DNA from 4 places in the Marinobacter sp. GH_1 genome. Region 3 is predicted to be linked to each of the others. Evidence: predicted binding sites of a transcription regulator. Region 3 holds the regulator's gene; each other region holds the start of a gene.
What was found. The regulator FliA, encoded in region 3, starts transcription of late flagellar genes. The targets are predictions, from matches to a motif close to CTAAAGTTTNNNNNNNNNNNGCCGNTAA.

Region 1 (4,472 bases), 580 kb from region 3:
GCAGACGCTCGATCATGTTATTGATTTCCTCAGTGGAAGACTGGGTCCTCTGGGCCAGGTTGCGTACTTCGTCTGCCACCACCGCAAAGCCACGCCCCGCTTCCCCTGCCCTTGCGGCCTCGATTGCGGCGTTCAGTGCCAGCAGGTTGGTCTGTTCTGCTATGCCCTGAATAACCTCCAGCACCGTGGTGATGGACGACACATCCTTACCCAGCGTGTCGATGACTTCAGCAGCTGCATTAACCTCATTGGAAAGCTTTTGCACCGCATCCCTCGACGCAGTCACCGTCAGCAACGACTCGCGACTCTCCTGATCGGCATTCTCAGCCGCTTCCGCTGTTTGCTGTGCGTTCTGGGCAATCTCTCCGGCAGCAGCAGACATTTCGTTGATGGCCGTAGCAATCATGTCAATCTCGCTCTGCTGGCTCTCAACGCTCGAACGGCTGGTACTGGAGGTGTTGCGCAAGGCGGTCACATTCTCATCCAGGTCATCACTACCCTCTTTGACTTCCCGGACAACCTGCTGAATGTTCTCCACAAATCGGTTAAAACTTTGCGCCAGTGCGCCAAACTCGTCCGAAGCGGAATCGTCCAGTCGGCGGGTAAGATCTGCATCACCCGAAGCAATACTGGACATCGCACTGTTCAGGCGGCGCACCGGCACCATCAGCAATCGTATTCCGAAATACAGCGCCACCAGGGCAACTATCAAACCCACAGCGGCAATGACAAGGCCGCCCACCCGGGCCTCAACAATCGGAGCGTTGATCAGGTCCTCGTTAACAAACGTCACCAGGTACCACTCCACAGCCCGGGCATCGGCTATCGGATGAAAACTGACACTCCAGCGGGCGCCGTCCATCTCAAATGTATGCTGGCTGCCATCAAGAGCGGGCCGCTGGCCGATAATGTCCGAAATGTTGTTTCCGACCACCTCTGAGTCCGGGTAGAAGAGCACAGTGCCTTTCTCGTTTACCAGTGCGGCGAACCCGGTATCGGCCAGGGTGATCGTCGACAACATTCGGTCAATCGTGCCAAGCCCGATATCCATGCCGGCTGCTCCTTTATATAAACCGGACTTGATCGGGGCCATGGCGGAGATAATGGTCGCGCCAGTGCTGGCATCCTGATAGGGCTCAGTGAATGATGAACGCCCTAACCGCTGGGCTCCCTGGAACCAGGGGCGGGTGCGGGGGTCGTAGTCAGGTGGCAGTGTCGCTTCCACCTCTGGGCTCCGCATTAGCATCCGGCCGTCCTCGGTGCCGGCATAGACATCCATAATATTGCCGCCGCGCGTCATCGCTTCCATCAGGGTACGGGCCATATTGTCGGTGCGGATGCCCTCAAGGGCGTTGGCCGTCGCCTCAGCCATGTCCAGGCGAGTGTTGAGCCAATCGGAAATACTGGACGTACTCTGCTCTACCGCGTCGGCCATAAGCGCGTCAACATAACGATCCGTCGTTGATCTGAGCCTGATATCCGTTGCCACTGTCAACGCAGCCATCAGCATTATGATGAGAGCACCTACGGCAACGAGCAGTTTCTGAGAAAATGAGAATTGCAAGGGGAGTCCCTCCGATAAGACTGAGGTTGTTTCAATCAGCTTCTCATCAATTATAGATGTGAATTAATTGACTAACGGCAATTTGAGCGAAGTCTTTAGAACTCTTTGTTAGAATGGACTTACAGGCAACCAAGGCTGCCAAACCAAAGGAGATACACCAGATGGCCCATGAAGAGCTCCACCTGAATCTGCGAAACCTGACGCTTGAAGACTACAGCCAGCTCCAGGAGCTGATGGACGAGGTTTACGACGATATCGGGGGCGCATGGCCAAAGGAAACCATCAAGGCGTTGGTTGAGCAGTTCCCGGACGGTCAGATCTGTATTGAAGACAACGGGCACCTGGTGGCCGTTGCGTTGACCGTATGCGTTAAGTACGAGCGCTTCAGCAACCCCCACGCCTACGACGACCTGATCCTCCGTAACGAGAAAATCTGGCACAACGCCAATGGCGATTCGCTCTATGGCCTGGATGTATTTATTCATCCCGAGTACCGGGGCTACCGCCTGGGCCGGCGGCTCTATGAAGCCCGCAAGGAACTTTGCCGTTCCATGAACCTGCGGGCTATTCTCGCAGGCGGGCGTATCCCCAATTACTTCAAGTATTCCGAACAGTACACGCCGGAAGAGTACATCCATCGCGTCGACCGCAAAGAGATCTACGATCCGATTCTCACCTTTCAGCTGTCCAACGATTTTCAGGTAACCCGTTTGATGCACAAATATCTTCCGGAAGATGAAAAGTCGCTGGGTTATGCCACCCTGCTGGAATGGCGGAACATCCTGTATACCCCGCCCTCCTCGGTGCTGAACGTGAAGAAAACCCAGGTTCGCCTGGGTGCCGTGCAATGGCAGATGCGGGAATTCACCTCAGTGGAGGAAGTGCTGAAGCAGGTTGAGTATTTCGTGGATGCGTTGTCTGATTACAAAAGTGACTTTGCCCTGTTCCCGGAATTCTTCAACGCACCCCTGATGGGCCTGACCGACCAGATGGACCAGACCCGCGCCATTCGTTTCCTTGCCGGTTTTACCGAGCAGTTCCGCAATGAAATGTCGGAAATGGCGGTCAGTTACAACATCAACATTATCACCGGCTCCATGCCGCTGATCGAGAACGACCGGGTTTATAACGTGTCGTACCTGTGCCATCGGGATGGCCGCGTGGACGAGCAACGCAAGATCCACATCACGCCCCATGAACGCCGCGACTGGGTTATTGAAGGCGGCGACAAGTTCCAGGTATTCGATACAGATGCCGGCCGGGTTGCCATTATGATCTGTTACGACATCGAATTTCCGGAGCTCGGGCGCGTAGCTGCCAGCCAGGATGTGGACATCATCTGTGTACCCTTCTGGACCGACACCAAAAACGGCTACTTGCGGGTTCGCCATTGTGCCCAGGCCCGCGCCATCGAAAACGAGTGTTATGTGGTGATCACCGGCAGTGTCGGCAACCTGCCCAAGGTTGAGAACCTGGACGTCCAATACGCGCAATCCTCCGTATTCTCACCGTCTGACTTCGCATTCCCGCACGATGCCGTGATGGCGGAGACCACCCCGAACACCGAAATGATCATGTTCTCGGATATGGACCTGGAGAAACTCAAATTGGTACGTAACGAAGGCTCAGTCACCAATCTGAAAGATCGTCGTGTTGATCTGTACGAATTGAAAACCAGATAACGACCGCATCTGGCCCCCTTTGCGGGGGGCGGATGTTGAACTATTCCATGAAAGGGTTACGGTAGACAGCTGATGGCATTGCCAAAATTAAATAGCCCGTCTATTGTTTAATTTATGCTCAAATAATCTGGCTGATCTCAGAGGCAGAGAAAGCATTTCATGAACGAAGAACTACCGGATCTTGTTGCCCGTTTCCGCGTACGCCACGGCCTGTTTCGCAAAGAAACCGTGGAAGCTCGCCTTTATGAGCTAGACAGCTACGGCTGCGTGATGAAAACCGACAAGCTGTTCAAGCCCGGCGACACCATCACACTCGACCTCATCATGGATATGCCATTTGAAGAGATCCGCGCCGAGGGTGTTACCGGACTGGTTACCGAAAAGAGAAAGCACTGTAGCAACTTCTTCTACTCTATTGATTTTTTTCAACTTGAATCCGGAGATAACTCCCCTCTTTCGGACAAGCTACGCCGTATTCGTGAAGTGCTTCTGAAGAAGCAAAGCCTCAAATCCAGACGAAGCTCGAATACGACCAACGGAATGAGGCAATTGGCCTGATACACCGTTCCATCGTTCTATCCCCCTCTGTAAGGAGACGCCCTATGGCAAAGAAAGCCAAACCCAGTGTTGATAAGATTGTCAAAAAAGTGAACAAAGAGTTCGAGAAAACCACGGCTCAGATTGAAACACTCATCAATGATGCCCTGAAGCAGTTTGACCACCTGCAGCATCAGGTTCAGGATCCGGTTCGTAAACTGCTCAAGGAAATGGACGAGCTCCGTGAGCGCGAAGTGAAGCGCTTCAATGAAGAGTTCGAACGCCGGATGAACGAATTCCACGAACTGCAGAGCTCATTGCTGGACAAGCTGGGTATTGCAGCCAAGGAATCTGGCAAAGACGTCAAGAAAGCCGCAGACACCACCGCCAAGAAGGCTACGACTGCCGCTAAAAAGGCGACGAGTGCGAAGCCCGCGGCCAAGAAGCCTGCCGTTAAAAAACCGGCTGCCAGCAAGGCCAGGCCTGCCGCCGCCAAAAAGCCTGCAGCAAAGAAACCGGTAGCAGCCAAAACCGCCAAGCCGGCGGACAAGTCTGATCTGACCCGCATCAAGGGTATTGGCCCGGCAACGGCGAAGAAGATGAAAGATGCCGGCATTACATCCATCGACCAGATCGCCAACCCGAGCGATGCCGATAAACAGAAACTGGAAGCCTTCAAGAGCATCAAA
Region 2 (4,472 bases), 1.0 Mb from region 3:
GGCGGCGGAAAACCGCCCAGCTCTTTCCAGCGGTTCACGATGCCGCAGAACAGGTCAGCGGTTTTTTCTGCATCGTAGGCTGCGGAGTGGGCTTCCTTGTTGCTGAAAGGGATGCCCGCCAGTTTACAGGCCTGTGCCAGCACCGTATGGCCATAGGCCAGGCCAGCCAGAGTTGCTGTGTCAAAGGTGGAGAACGGGTGGAACGGGTTGCGTTTGATGTCGGCCCGCAAGGCAGCCGCAAACACAAAGTTGTGGTCAAAGGTGGCGTTGTGGCCGACCAGAACCGCACGCTTGCAGTCGTGGGCTTTCACCGCCTTGCGGATCGGGGAGAATATTTCGCTCAGGCCTTCCCGCTCTGGGACTGCCTCACGTTCCGGGTTCCAGGGGTCGATGCCGGTGAAGTCCAGGGCAGACTGTTCCAGGTTGGCGCCTTCGAAGGGGTCAATCTGCTGCACGTGGGTTTCCCCCCGGCGCAGCAAGCCATCGTCGTCCATGGTCAGTATGACGGCGGCAATTTCCAGTAGGGCGTCTCGCTCCGGATTGAAACCGGCGGTTTCAACATCGACAACCACCGGCAGGAAGCCACGGAAGCGTTGGGACATAGGATGTGGCGGCTTGTTTTCTTCTGACACTCGAACTCCGATGTTCGTGTTATGAATGAATAATGAGTTACGCCATGCGCCAGTGAACGGTTTCACCGGCCTTCAAGGGTACGATATTACCGTCGGCCAACGGCAGTTGCTCTGGCATGGTCCAGGGCTCACGTACCAGGGTAATGGTATCGGTGTTTCGTGGCAGGCCGTAAAAGTCGGCGCCGTTGAAGCTGGCAAAGGCTTCCAGTTTGTCGAGAATGCCGAGTTCCTCAAAGACGTCTGCGTACAGGCCAATGGCGCCGTAGGCAGAGTAGCAACCGGCGCAGCCGCAGGCGGCTTCCTTTTTGTCGCGGGCGTGGGGTGCGGAATCGGTGCCCAGGAAGAACCGAGGATCGCCGCTGGCAACCGCTTCGCGCAGCGCCAGCTGATGCTTGTTCCGTTTCAGGATCGGCAGGCAATACAGGTGGGGGCGGATACCGCCCACCAGCATATGATTCCGGTTGTACATCAGGTGCTGTGGCGTCACGGTGGCGGCCAGGTTGCCGCCGGTATGGGCGCGCACAAACTCGGCGGAATCCGCCGTGGTGATGTGCTCCAGCACCACTTTCAGGGTCGGGAAGGCCTCGATGGTTGGGCTCAGGACCCGATCAAGAAACACTTTTTCCCGGTCGAAGATATCAATGTCGGCGTCCGTCACTTCGCCGTGAACCAAAAGCAGCATGCCGCACTCAGCCATGGCTTCAAGAACCGGGTAAATATTGCGGATATCGGTAACGCCGGACTCGGAATTGGTGGTGGCGCCCGCGGGGTAGAGTTTGGCAGCGACAACACCGGCGGCCTTGGCTTCCCGAATGGTTTCGGGGGTCATACTTTCCGTCAGGTACAGTGTCATCAGCGGTTCAAAGCTGGTGCTGCCGGCAGCTGCCCGAATACGCTCACGATAAGCCATGGCGGCGGCCGCATCGGTTACCGGTGGCACCAGATTCGGCATGATGATTGCCCGGCCAAAGCAGGCGGCCGTGGCCGGCACCACGCTGTTCAGCACAGCACCGTCGCGCACGTGCAGGTGCCAGTCGTCGGGTCGGGTGATGGTGAGTGTTCTGGTCATGATGGTATCCGCAAAGCAGCCAAAAAATTTTGCGGATTATATCAGAAGGCGGATGGGAATGTTTTTGCTATTCCAGTCCCTTTGTGGCTCAAGTAATCATTTTGATCGCCGTTAAACAGTCATGTTGAAAACAGACCCGGTTTTCGAGGCGCTCTCACAATGACTTATTCGCTTCGCCATATACTTCATCAAAAGCTGGCAGCTGCAGGCGTGTCGGCTTTGTTTGCAGTGGCGGCTACGCCTGTTTTGGCGACAAGCTACGGTGCCGGCATTGAGAACAGCCAGTGGTACCTGTCGGAATCTGTGTTTGAGTGTTCTCTGGTACACGAGGTACCGGGATACGGCAGGGCGGTTTTCCGCCATCGGGCCGGCGAAGCGTTGAGTTTCTATCTGGAATCCGAGATCCCGGTGATGCGCCCCGGTCGCGGCCAGCTAGTGGTGGAAGCGCCAGCCTGGCGTCCTGGCGTGGCGCCCCGGGCCATCGGCTCGGTAACGGTCTCAGACCAGCCCAGGGCGGTCACGGTCAGCAGTCGTGAGGCAACCCTGATGACTCAGGGTTTGTTGCAGGGGATGCGCCCGACCGTCACACGAGCTGCCCGTTATGATGACCGGCCCGTGCGGGTTCAACTTTCCAACGTTAATTTCTCAGGCCCGTACTCGGGCTACCGGGAGTGCGTATCCAGCCTGCTGCCGGTGAACTACGACCAGATTCGTCGTTCCCGAGTGCCGTTTGTCAGCGGCAGTACCAGCCTGTCTGATACCGACAGGCAGCTGCTGGATAACATCGTGACCTACGTAATGGCGGATTCCACCGTTGAGCGGATATTTGTGGACGGCCATTCAGACAGTGTTGGCAGCCGCATCGATAACCGGGCGCTGTCCGAAGATCGGGCGAATGTGGTGGCGGACTATCTGCGATCCCGCGGTATCGATGATGACCTTCTGATTGTGCGTGGGCACGGTGACCAGTTCCCGGTTTCCCGCCGGCATGCGGATAATCGCCGTACCACCATTCGCTTGCAACGGCAGGGCGAGCGCCCGGAGTTACAGCAGGCGAACGGCCCGGGTATGGATTTCTCGGGCTGAATGGAGCGGGACTTCTCAGTAAACCGTGCTGAGCAGGTCCAGGTGGGCGGTGACGCTTTCGGCCAGCGCTTTCAGGTGATATCCCCCCTCCAGAGTTGACACAATCCGGTCATTTGCGTGGTCATGGGCCACGCTGATCAGCATTTCCGTCAACCAGCGATAGTCGTCCACTTCCAGATTCAGTTCTGCCATCGGGTCGAGTTTGTGGCCGTCAAAGCCGGCGGAAATCAGTACCAGCTGCGGGCGGAAATCCTGCAATTTCTTAAGCCACGCTGCTTCCACCGCTTTACGGTAGTCCAGAGCTGAGCAGTTGGCCTCGATCGGCGCATTGATAATGTTGTCCGCCTGGCGATGCACATGGGAGTGCGGATAGAACGGATGCTGGAAGCTGGAGCACATCAGTATGCGTTCGTCTCCGCTGACGATGTCTACCGTGCCGTTGCCCTGATGCACATCGAAATCAACGATCGCAACCCGTTCCAGGTGGTGGAAGGTGAGGGCGCGCATGGCCGCCAGTGCCACGTTGTTATAGAAGCAGAACCCCATGGATTTGGAGCGCTCGGCATGGTGCCCGGGTGGGCGGGCGCAGACAAACGCGTTGGTCACCTGACTGCTCATCACCATATCGACCGCCTGGATATTGCCGCCGGCGGCCAATCGGGCGGCGCGCAGGGTATCCGGCATCATGGCGGTGTCCGGATCGGTAAACACCCGGCCCCGGGTAGGCTGCATCATATCCAGCTGTTGAAGGTAAGTCTCGGGGTGCACCGTTAACAGCTGGTCACGGGTAATTTCTTCTGGTCGAACCCAGTCCAGATCCCGTTCCAGGTGAGTGTCTGCCAGATACGCGAGTATGGTGGAGATTCGCTCAGGGCATTCCGGGTGCTCCGGGCCCATATTGTGCTTCATGCAGTCATCGTGGGAAAAAAATGCCGTGGTCATACGTCTAGCCTGAACCCGAATATGCTTATTTTTCAGGCCATGTTATCAGGGAAAACCGAAGTTTGTCGTATTTCTTTGGTCTAATGGTTGTGATACCGGATGTACATCAGGAAATACCCATCTAAGATAAGTTATAAATTGATAAGTATCCTGTTTTATTGAGATTCTTATCCATATCTTCGTCGCCCATGGTCAGGGAGAGTCACCTTGAGTACCCGCTATCTGGAAAGCCTGTTCAATCCTGAATCCATTGCTGTGATTGGTGCTTCCGAACGGGCCGAGAACCTCGGTGGTATGGTACTCCGGAACCTGCTGGGTGGCGGCTATCCGGGCCGCCTGGTAGTGGTCAACCAGACCGACTACGACAACGTGCACGGGGTTCCTTGCGTCAAGAAGGTCTCGAAACTGGATTTTAGCCCGGACCTGGCCATTATCTGTACGCCACCGGATACTGTGCCAAAAATGATTCGAAAGCTCGGCGAATGTGGTGTGCGTACCGCCATTGTGATGACCGGCGGTATGTCACGTACCCACAGTAAAACCGGGCAGCCGTTGATGTATTCGGTGCGGGACGCGGCCCGGGAAACCGGCATTCGGGTATTGGGGCCCAATACCATCGGCCTGATGGTGCCGGCACGTCATCTTAACGCCACCTATGCACACATGGGCGCCATTCCCGGACGGGTGGCGTTTGTGGGGCAGTCCGGCACCATTGCCAGTTCGGTGATTGACTGGGCTTTTGC
Region 3 (4,472 bases):
GGCGGTCGCTTCGTCGCGCATGGTATGCGCCACCGGCATGCTTTCTTCGACCAGGTCCATGGTGCGATTAGCCGCCTGGCTGGTCATCTGGACAACGTAGGCCAGCCGATCCGAGGCATCGGACATCTTGGACAAGGCTTCTTTCTGCTCGGCACTGCGGGCGTCTATCTGAAAATTCCGGATAGCCTCGTGCAGGCTCCGGGTCAACCGCCCCACTTCCCGATAGAGGCTCTGGTCGCGAACTTCACTAAGCTCGTTGATCACCGACATCGCACGGGCGTAATCGCCGGAACTGATGCATTCGGCCAGTTCGGAGCTTTGCTGCTGGAGCTTTTCGGTTACCTCCGGGTCGAGGCCCTGATGGTTCTCGTTCTTGTCAGTCATGACAGCCATCCGACCTCTGGTTACTGGATTCGCTCGAAGATCTTCTCAATCTTTTCCTTGAGAACGGCAGCGGTAAACGGTTTGACGACGTACCCGTTAACGCCGGCCTGCGCCGCCGCCACAATCTGGTCACGCTTGGCCTCCGCGGTTACCATCAGCACCGGCAGGTTCTTCAGGTTCTCGTCTGCCCGCACCGCCTTGAGCAGATCAAAACCCGACATGCCAGGCATGTTCCAGTCGGTCACCAGGAAGTCGTACTTGCCGCTCCTGAGCATGGGCAATGCAGTGTTGCCATCGTCCGCTTCATCCGTATTGGTGAAGCCAAGATCGCGCAGCAGATTCTTGATGATTCGCCGCATTGTGGAAAAGTCATCCACAATGAGAATTTTCATGTTTTTGTCCAATGGGACCTCCAGTCAGTAACACCCGGATTTCATTAAGCCTTTTGAAAGTCTAGCAGGCCGCTGCTTTAACCGCTTATTGTGTGGTGTTTGGCCGCGTTGTAAAGCGCCGGTTACCAAAATCTACACAGTTACGCGCCGCGCGGTCAGCGCCGGCCCGGTTTATTCTGGCTCGTCTTCCCGCCAATCGGACAACCGCCCCCTGAGACGAAAGGCCGCCTGGCTATGAATCTGGCTGACCCGGCTCTCGCTGACGCCCAGCACCGCGCCGATTTCCTTCAGGTTGAGCTCTTCCTGGTAGTAGAGGCTCAACACCAGCTTTTCTCGCTCAGGAAGCTCTTCGATTGCCTCTGCCAGGCTTTTCTGGAATGCATTTGATGAAATGCCATCCAGGGGATTATCGCTGGCCTCTGTTTCTTCTATCGGCAGCTCCCCGGATTCATTGAGCTCATCAAGGCTAAAAAGTCGGCCACTGTTGGCGTCTGCCAGGGAAGCATGATATTCCGACAGGTCAATGCCCAGCTCTTCGGCAACATCGACATCCTGGGCCTCGCGCCCGGTGCGGTCTTCCACGGTTTTGATGGCTGCCGCGATACGGCGGGCATTGCGATGAACAGAGCGCGGCACCCAGTCGCCCTTGCGGATTTCATCCACCATAGCGCCTCTGATTCGAATACCCGCGTATGTCTCGAAGGTGGCACCCTTGCCGGTTGAGTATCGTTGCGCAGCCTCCAGCAGGCCAATCATGCCGGCCTGCATGAGATCTTCAAGCTGAACCGAGGCCGGCAAACGGGCCATCAGATGAAGGGCGATTTTCTTGACCAGCGGCGCATGCTCCTCAATCAGCTGAGAGGGGCCTTTTGCGCCAGCCTGATGGTAGATTCCCAGGTTTTTCGCCAATGTCATGTATCCGGTTTTCTTATAGGACTGGATTCAGATCAGACTTCGACGAGCCGCTCCACGAAAAACTCCAGATGCCCTCTTGGCGATGATGGCAGCGGCCAGCTGTCCACTTTCTCTGCCAGGGCACGGATCGCCAGCGACGCCTTAGCCCGTGGATAGGCATCCAGAACGGCCCGCTGCCGCTGAACGGCTTTTTTGACGGCTTCGTCGTAAGGCACGATACCTACATATTGTAGTGCTACATCAAGGAAACGCTCGGTGACACGGGTCAGTTTTTCATACAGATGCCGGCCTTCCTGCTCATTTCGCACCTGATTCGCCAGAATACGGAAACGGTTGGTGCCGTAGTCGCGATTCATCAGTTTGATCAGGGCATAGGCATCGGTAATGGAGGTAGGCTCATCGCACACCACCAGCAGCAATTCCTGGGAGGCCCGCAGGAAACTGACGACCGACTCGGAAATACCGGCTGCTGTGTCAACAATCAGCACATCAATCTGGTCACCCAGCTCGCTGAAGGCGTTGATCAGCCCTGCATGTTCCATCGGGCTCAACTGGGTCATACGCTGGGTGCCGGACGATGCGGGGACAATCTTGATACCACCCGGGCCGTTGACCAGAACGTCCTTGAGGTCGCACTCGCCACTGAGCACATCCTGCAGATTGCGATTGGCGGTAATGCCCAACAGCACGTCGATATTGGCAAGGCCAAGGTCTGCATCCAGCAACACCACCCGCCGGCCTTTCTGGGCCAGCGCGATACCGAGGTTGACGGACACATTACTCTTGCCGACACCGCCCTTGCCGCCGGTAACCGCAATCACCTGAACCGGATGTGGTCTGCTCATACTGTTATCAGTCTCTTACTGCGTTCTTGTGTGGGCACAAACGGCAGCGCACCGGCTGTACCACCGGGCCTCAGGCCCCTTCTGCAGCGGCCTGGCCGTGCTGCATTGTTTTCAGGCGTTCTACGCCCAACCGCACCAGAGGAATGGCCTCTGCCCGGTGCAGGTCTTCGGGAATCTTCTGGCCATCGGTATACCATGCCACTTGCAGGCCGGTTTCCATGACAAAGCCCAAAGACTCACCCAGTGTCAGCGCTTCGTCAATCTTGGTCATGACGCAGCCTGCAAGGTTAGCCATCTTATAGCAATGCCACACGGATTTCATGATGCGCGGCTGGCTGGTGGCAGACACGACCAGATGGGTACGGATATTGTGATCGCTCCGGGCCAACTCCGCCAGCTGTTCCTGATAACCGCGATCCGAGCTGGTCAGCCCGGCAGTATCAATCAGAACCAGGTGCCGGTCTGACAATTCGTCCAGAATGTCATCCAGGGAATGACTCTCGTCCACAACCCGGACCGGAACATTGAGGATACGGCCAAACACAAACAGCTGTTCATGGGCTGCCACCCGGTAGCGATCGGTGGTGACCAACGCCAGGGAATCCGGCCCGTGCTCCAGTACATATTGGGCTGCCAGCTTGCCAATGGTGGTGGTCTTCCCAGACCCGGTTGGCCCCACCAGCGCATAGACGCCGCCGGCCTCAAGCCAGTGTTCCCGAGCGGTACGTACGCCGGTGGCCAGCATCTTCAGGGATTGCTTCCAACCATCTTCCAACCTGCCGGCGCGATGCTGACGGGACAGAGAGGTTGCCAGTTCCGCGCCCAGGCCAAATTCCTGCAGCCGCTCTGCAAGCCTCTGCTGAACCGCATTGGATGCCGCGACTGCAGGCTTCTCGGGTACCGAGGTACGGCCGCTGACCATCTCTCTCAGGGAGTTGATTTCCGCTCTCATGCTCGCCAACTCATCCGAGTAGCCCGCCTCTGGTCGGCCACCCGCATTGCCCACCGAGGTCGATCCACCAGCCAACTCACCTGACCAGTCGGCAGCCGGCCGGTCATCAGCCAGTGCACGATCATATTCCGCGCCGACACCCGCCCGCTTCTCCCGCACTTCGCGAATGCGACTGCGCGATCGGTTCAACTCTTCTTCCAACCGACGATGCTGGTCTGCCTGCAGCTCCGCCAGGCGCGAGCCGTTGGTGGCCTGTGCCGCTTTCTCGCCAAGGCGCTGGCGTGCCATATTTTCGTCATAGTCCAGGGCCGTCACAATTTCGACGCCTCCGTCCACCCGGCGATTGGACAAAATAACGGCATCCGGCCCCATCTCATGACTGACCTGTTTCAGGGCTTCGGCCATGGTCTTTGCAAAAAACCGTTGTACTTTCATAACGCTTCATCCTCCACCGGCGTGCCCGAATCGGGTGTTCGCCTTGCCCTGCCGGCCTTACTGGCCAACAGAGGCGACTATCGTGATCTGTTTGTTATCCGGAATTTCCTGGTACGAGAGCACATGCAAACGCTCTACCCCATAACTGGCAAACTTTGCCAGCACTGGCCGCAAGGGCCCGGAAACCAGAAGAATCGCCGGCTTGCCCAGCATTTCCTGGCGCTGAACACTGTCCTGAAGAGACCGCTGCAGCTTTTCCACCATGTTGGGCTCAAGCACCAGGCCAATATCTTCCTGTCCGCCGGATTGTTGACTCTGCTGAACAGACTTAAGCAATAACTGTTCCAGATCGGGATCCAGAGTGATCACCGGAATCTCGGCATCGTTGCCACAGATGCTCTGAACGATCATTCGGCGAAGCGCCTGGCGAGCCAGGGTGGTCAACAGTTTCGGGTCCTGGCTTCTGGGGTGCACGTTAACAATGGCCTCGGCAATGGAGCGCATATCCCTGACCGGCACTTCTTCCCGGAGCAGGTTCTGCAGTACCCG
Region 4 (4,472 bases), 1.1 Mb from region 3:
GTAGTAGACTGGTTGTGTTGGGGGAGGCGGCTGTGGTGGAAGCTTTCCCAAAAGACGCCGTGAACCCGTCCATGGGGGCTTGGTGTTGCCATCCCTGGCAACACACACTTTTGGGAAAGCTTCCACCACAGCCGCTTGAGACTCCGTGCAATTCGCCCGGTAGAGAGCGCTTTCGGGCGCCCTGCAAGCCGCCGCGATAGTGCGAGTGGTCATTTGAGAAGTTGGAGCAGAAGATTTTTTATGAAAGTTCAGAACGCAATTGAAACCAAGCTCAAAGACGGGTTTGCCGCGCAGCTGCTGGCTGTGGAGAACGAGAGCCACATGCATTCCGTGCCGCCGAATTCGGAAACCCATTTCAAGGTGACGTTGGTGTCGCCGGATTTTGCCGGTCAGATGAAAGTTAAGCGGCATCAGGCCATTTATAAAGTGTTGGCGGAAGAGCTGGCGGGGCCTGTGCATGCTTTGGCGTTGCATTTGTATACGCCGGAGGAGTGGGCGGCCAGTGGTCAGGCGGCGCCGGATTCGCCCGGTTGTATGGGTGGTTCGAAGGGCGATGACGCCATGGCTGCGAAATTGGGACAGGGAGTGAATTCATGAGTCAGTTTTTCCAGATCCATCCTGAGAATCCGCAGAAGCGGTTGATCAACCAGGCGGTTGATATTCTTCGCAAGGGTGGGGTGATTGTGTATCCCACGGATTCCGGGTATGCGCTGGGTTGTCACCTGGGTGACAAGCAGGCAGCGGATCGTATCAAGCGTATCCGGAAGCTGGATGACAAGCATAACTTTACGCTTGTGTGCCGGGATTTGTCGGATATTGGTGTGTACGCCAAGGTGGATAACACGCAGTACCGTTTGCTGAAGACGTTCACACCGGGGCCGTATACGTTCATTCTGCCAGCCACCAGTGAGGTGCCGCGCCGTTTGTTGCATCCCAAGCGTCGGTCTATTGGCGTGCGGGTGCCGGATAACGAGATTGTGCGGGAGCTGCTGGGCGAGTTGGGCGAGCCGATCATGAGCAGTACCCTGATTCTGCCCGATGAAACTGAGCCAATGACCGATCCCTATGAAATCCGGGATGTTCTGGAACACGAGCTGGATTTGATCATTGATGGTGGGTTCTGCGGTATGGAAGCGACTACCGTGGTGAACTTCCTCGGGGATGCCCCGGAGGTTACGCGGGTGGGTAAAGGTGATCCCGCTCCGTTTCAGGTTTAACGGTCAAAGATCAATGTCACCCGGGTATCAGGCCCGGGTGTTCAGGTTGAAGGCGTAGCGTTGTGCGCTGTTACCAAAGTCGGGTTGGCCGCTGTTGGCGTTGCGTTTCAGGCTGTCGTAACGGTGGATGACATCCTGTAAGCCGTTGAACTGCTGATTGTCGCTGAGCAGTGAATCCAGCAGGGAGTTGTTCACGCCGTAGGCCTGATTGAGCTTCAGGGCGTTATCCATAAAGTGTAGTGTCGGTTCGCTGACGCTCAGCCGACTGAAGGCTTCCCGGAAGCCCCGGTTGTTGTTCAGGTCCATTTCAATTCTTTCGCGAAGCTCTTCTGGCAGCTTCCCCTCAACTACCGCATTGCCGTTCTCGCCTTTTCCCACGCTCAGGGCCGTTGCCGGGTGCAGGTTGTACTCGGCAAGTTTGTGCCGGAGGGTTTCACGAACAAAGGAGAGATCCTGCGCAACGGTCTGTTTGTACTGGCCGAGTGGGAGTTTGCGAGCTTTCAGGCTGCCGGGGTCCAGTTCTGACTGCCCGGACGGGGTAAAGCGGTCATCACCCGGGTTACCGGCGGCTTCGGGTTGCTTCGTGGCAGCGGGTTTCTCGCCATCGGGCTTGGCTGCGGGTGCCTGGCGGCTGTCCATGGCTTGCTGAAAGCGTGTGCTGGCTTGTATCAGGGATGTCAGCAAAGACATGGTGCATTTCCTCCTCGGCGGTAAATAACTGCCGGAAATTCGATTATGGGGTGTGTTTGTGAGTAACAAGCAGGTTTTGGGCCAGGTTGTTCTTGAGGTTTGGCAGTCTTTACTTGCGTGGAAATGTAAAACTTTGCAACGAGTGTCATAGGGATGGCATCGGGCTGATCTGGGTCATATAAAAATTGACGTATGTCTATAAAGTTATGCCCGAAACTGCCGTCATAACAGGTGGTTGTTCAGTTGATCTTCCGCTGCCGGGGTACCATGAAAAAACAACACTCGATCCGCTTTTTGCTGCTGTCGGCTCTGGCCGTGGCGTTTTCCATCATTCTTGCGTTCACCGTTGTTTACAGCGCCCAGTCGCAGCGCGCGCATCTTGAGGAGTTCAGCCACAAATATGTAGACGGGCTGGCAAAATCCTACTTTGACGGGCTCAACACCATGATGGTGACAGGCACCATCAACAATCGGGATGTACTGCGTGATAGGGCCAAGGCATCCGAAGATGTTCTGGACATCCGGGTGGTGCGCAGTGATCAGTTGAACGCGATGTACGGCGCGGGTAATGCGGAGGAGCGGCGTCGCGAACCTGAGGATATGCGGGCACTACGTGGCGAGCGGGTGGAGCTTTACTCGGCAAATGACCAGGGCCGGGTTTATACCCTGATTGAGCCGGTTATTGCCGAGGCAGACTATCAGGGGGTGAATTGCCTCGGCTGCCACCAGGCCCAGGAAGGGGAGATTCTCGGTGCCATCCGGGTGGACTATTCCCTGGCCCAGAGCGACGCCCGCCTGCAGCAGCAGTTGCTGGTGGGTGGTGGTGTTCAGGTGGTCATTTTCGTTGTGATTTTCTTCCTGACCGCGCTGGTCCTGGGGCGGCTGGTGTTTTCCCGGTTGCGCAGGCTCCATGACCGGATGGATGAAATATCCCGGAATTCGGATCTATCCATTGAGCTGGACGTTACCCGCAACGATGAAATCGGTTCACTGTCCCGCGCCTTTAACCGAATGGTGGCGAAGATTCGGGAGAGCATGCATACGGTGATGGACAACGCTGCCCAAGTTGAATCAGCGGCACGGACCATTGCCGGCAAGGCGGAAACCACGGAACGTGAAGTGCTTGCTCAACGTGACAACACCGACCAGGTGGCCAGCGCCACGACAGAGATGGCGGCATCCGCAGTTCAGGTGCGGGAGAACGCGGTGAATACTGCTCGCAAATCCGCAGACACAGCGAAGGCGGCGGAGACCGGTGAGCAGTTGGCCCACAACGCCGTGAAGGGTATTGAGACACTTAACTCCGAGGTGCAGAGCGGTGCCCAGCGAATCGAACAGCTGGATCAGCGCACCACCGAGATGGCCACCCGTCTGGAGCTGATTTCCGAGATTGCAGACCAGACCAACCTGCTGGCACTGAACGCCGCCATTGAAGCCGCCCGTGCCGGTGAGCAGGGCCGTGGATTTGCCGTAGTGGCTGATGAAGTGCGCGCGCTGGCGTCCCGCACCCAGGCGTCCACGGAGGAGATTCGCCACACCATAGATGGCCTGAAGAAAGAGGTGGTGGATTGCGTGGGCACCATGCGCCATGCCTCTGAACTGGCGCAGCATCAGGTGGAGTCGATTCTGAAAGTGGAAACGGAATTGCAGACCATTGCGGCGGCGGTGCGCGAGATCACTGGCCTGAACGAAGAAATGGAAAGCGCGGCCAACGAACAGAGCGATGTGTCGGAATCCATCAATCACAACGTGATCGAAATCAGCCGTTCGGCGGAGCAAACCTCCAGCGACGCCCAGGAAACCGCCCGCATTGCCGGTGACCTCCTGGCTATGGCCGAAACTCTGCGTAAGACCATCGAGCAGTTCCGGTTGTCACAACACTGATTCCGGCCGCTGGTACTGGGGCGCTCAGCCCCGGTGATCCGACACGAAAGGGTTGGTAGCCCGTTCCTGGCCGAAAGTGGACATAGGGCCGTGGCCGCAGATGAAGTTCACATCATCCCCCAGGGGGAACAGTTTTTCCCGGATGGAATGAATCAGAGTGTTGTAGTCGCCTTTCGGGAAATCCGTTCGGCCGATAGAGCCATTGAACAGCACGTCACCCACCTGGGCCAGCTTTGATCCACGATGGAAAAACACTACATGGCCCGGCGTGTGGCCCGGAGTGTGCAACACCTCCAGGGTTTCATTGCCAACGGTCACCGTATCCCCGTCTTCCAGCCAGCGGTTAGGCGTGAACACCTCCGGCGCCGGAAACCCGAACATCTGCGCCTGCATGGCCAGGCCCTGAATCCAGAAGTTATCTTCCTTATGGGGGCCTTCGATGGGCAGTTCTTCCGCCTTTGCCAGCTCGGCGGTACCGCCGGCGTGGTCAATGTGGGCGTGGGTGAGCAGAATTTTCTCCAGGGTAACGCCTTCGGCTTTCGCTGCTGCCCGAACGCGATCCAGATCCCCGCCCGGGTCTACGACCGCTGCTTTACGCGTTTCGGTACACCAGAGCAGGGTGCAGTTCTGTTCAAAGGGAGTGACGGGAATCACGCGGTACTTCAGGGACATAATCTGCCT

Region 1: the regulator FliA is predicted to act here: its motif matches at 1,636-1,663, upstream of ACNSOI_RS10075 (methyl-accepting chemotaxis protein).
Region 2: the regulator FliA is predicted to act here: its motif matches at 1,789-1,816, upstream of ACNSOI_RS12205 (flagellar protein MotY).
Region 4: the regulator FliA is predicted to act here: its motif matches at 2,106-2,133, upstream of ACNSOI_RS12350 (methyl-accepting chemotaxis protein).

What each region holds. Positions count from the first base shown of each region.
Region 1 covers NZ_CP184460.1:2,204,399-2,208,870, reverse strand. Annotated here, with positions in the region: gene ACNSOI_RS10075 (methyl-accepting chemotaxis protein) at 1-1,504, opposite strand, end outside; gene ACNSOI_RS10070 (bifunctional GNAT family N-acetyltransferase/carbon-nitrogen hydrolase family protein) at 1,726-3,246, shown strand; gene ACNSOI_RS10065 (hypothetical protein) at 3,406-3,804, shown strand; gene ACNSOI_RS10060 (helix-hairpin-helix domain-containing protein) at 3,849-4,472, shown strand, end outside.
Region 2 covers NZ_CP184460.1:2,673,231-2,677,702, reverse strand. Annotated here, with positions in the region: gene rnt (ribonuclease T) at 1-632, opposite strand, end outside; gene pyrC (dihydroorotase) at 670-1,701, opposite strand; gene ACNSOI_RS12205 (flagellar protein MotY) at 1,861-2,787, shown strand; gene ACNSOI_RS12200 (histone deacetylase family protein) at 2,803-3,729, opposite strand; gene ACNSOI_RS12195 (GNAT family N-acetyltransferase) at 3,937-4,472, shown strand, end outside.
Region 3 covers NZ_CP184460.1:1,626,930-1,631,401, reverse strand. Annotated here, with positions in the region: gene ACNSOI_RS07480 (protein phosphatase CheZ) at 1-384, opposite strand, end outside; gene cheY (chemotaxis response regulator CheY) at 405-788, opposite strand; gene ACNSOI_RS07470 (RNA polymerase sigma factor FliA) at 948-1,691, opposite strand; gene ACNSOI_RS07465 (MinD/ParA family protein) at 1,724-2,536, opposite strand; gene flhF (flagellar biosynthesis protein FlhF) at 2,607-3,923, opposite strand; gene flhA (flagellar biosynthesis protein FlhA) at 3,981-4,472, opposite strand, start outside.
Region 4 covers NZ_CP184460.1:2,704,501-2,708,972, reverse strand. Annotated here, with positions in the region: gene ACNSOI_RS12365 (BolA family protein) at 241-597, shown strand; gene ACNSOI_RS12360 (L-threonylcarbamoyladenylate synthase) at 594-1,217, shown strand; gene ACNSOI_RS12355 (hypothetical protein) at 1,245-1,907, opposite strand; gene ACNSOI_RS12350 (methyl-accepting chemotaxis protein) at 2,175-3,791, shown strand; gene ACNSOI_RS12345 (MBL fold metallo-hydrolase) at 3,816-4,463, opposite strand.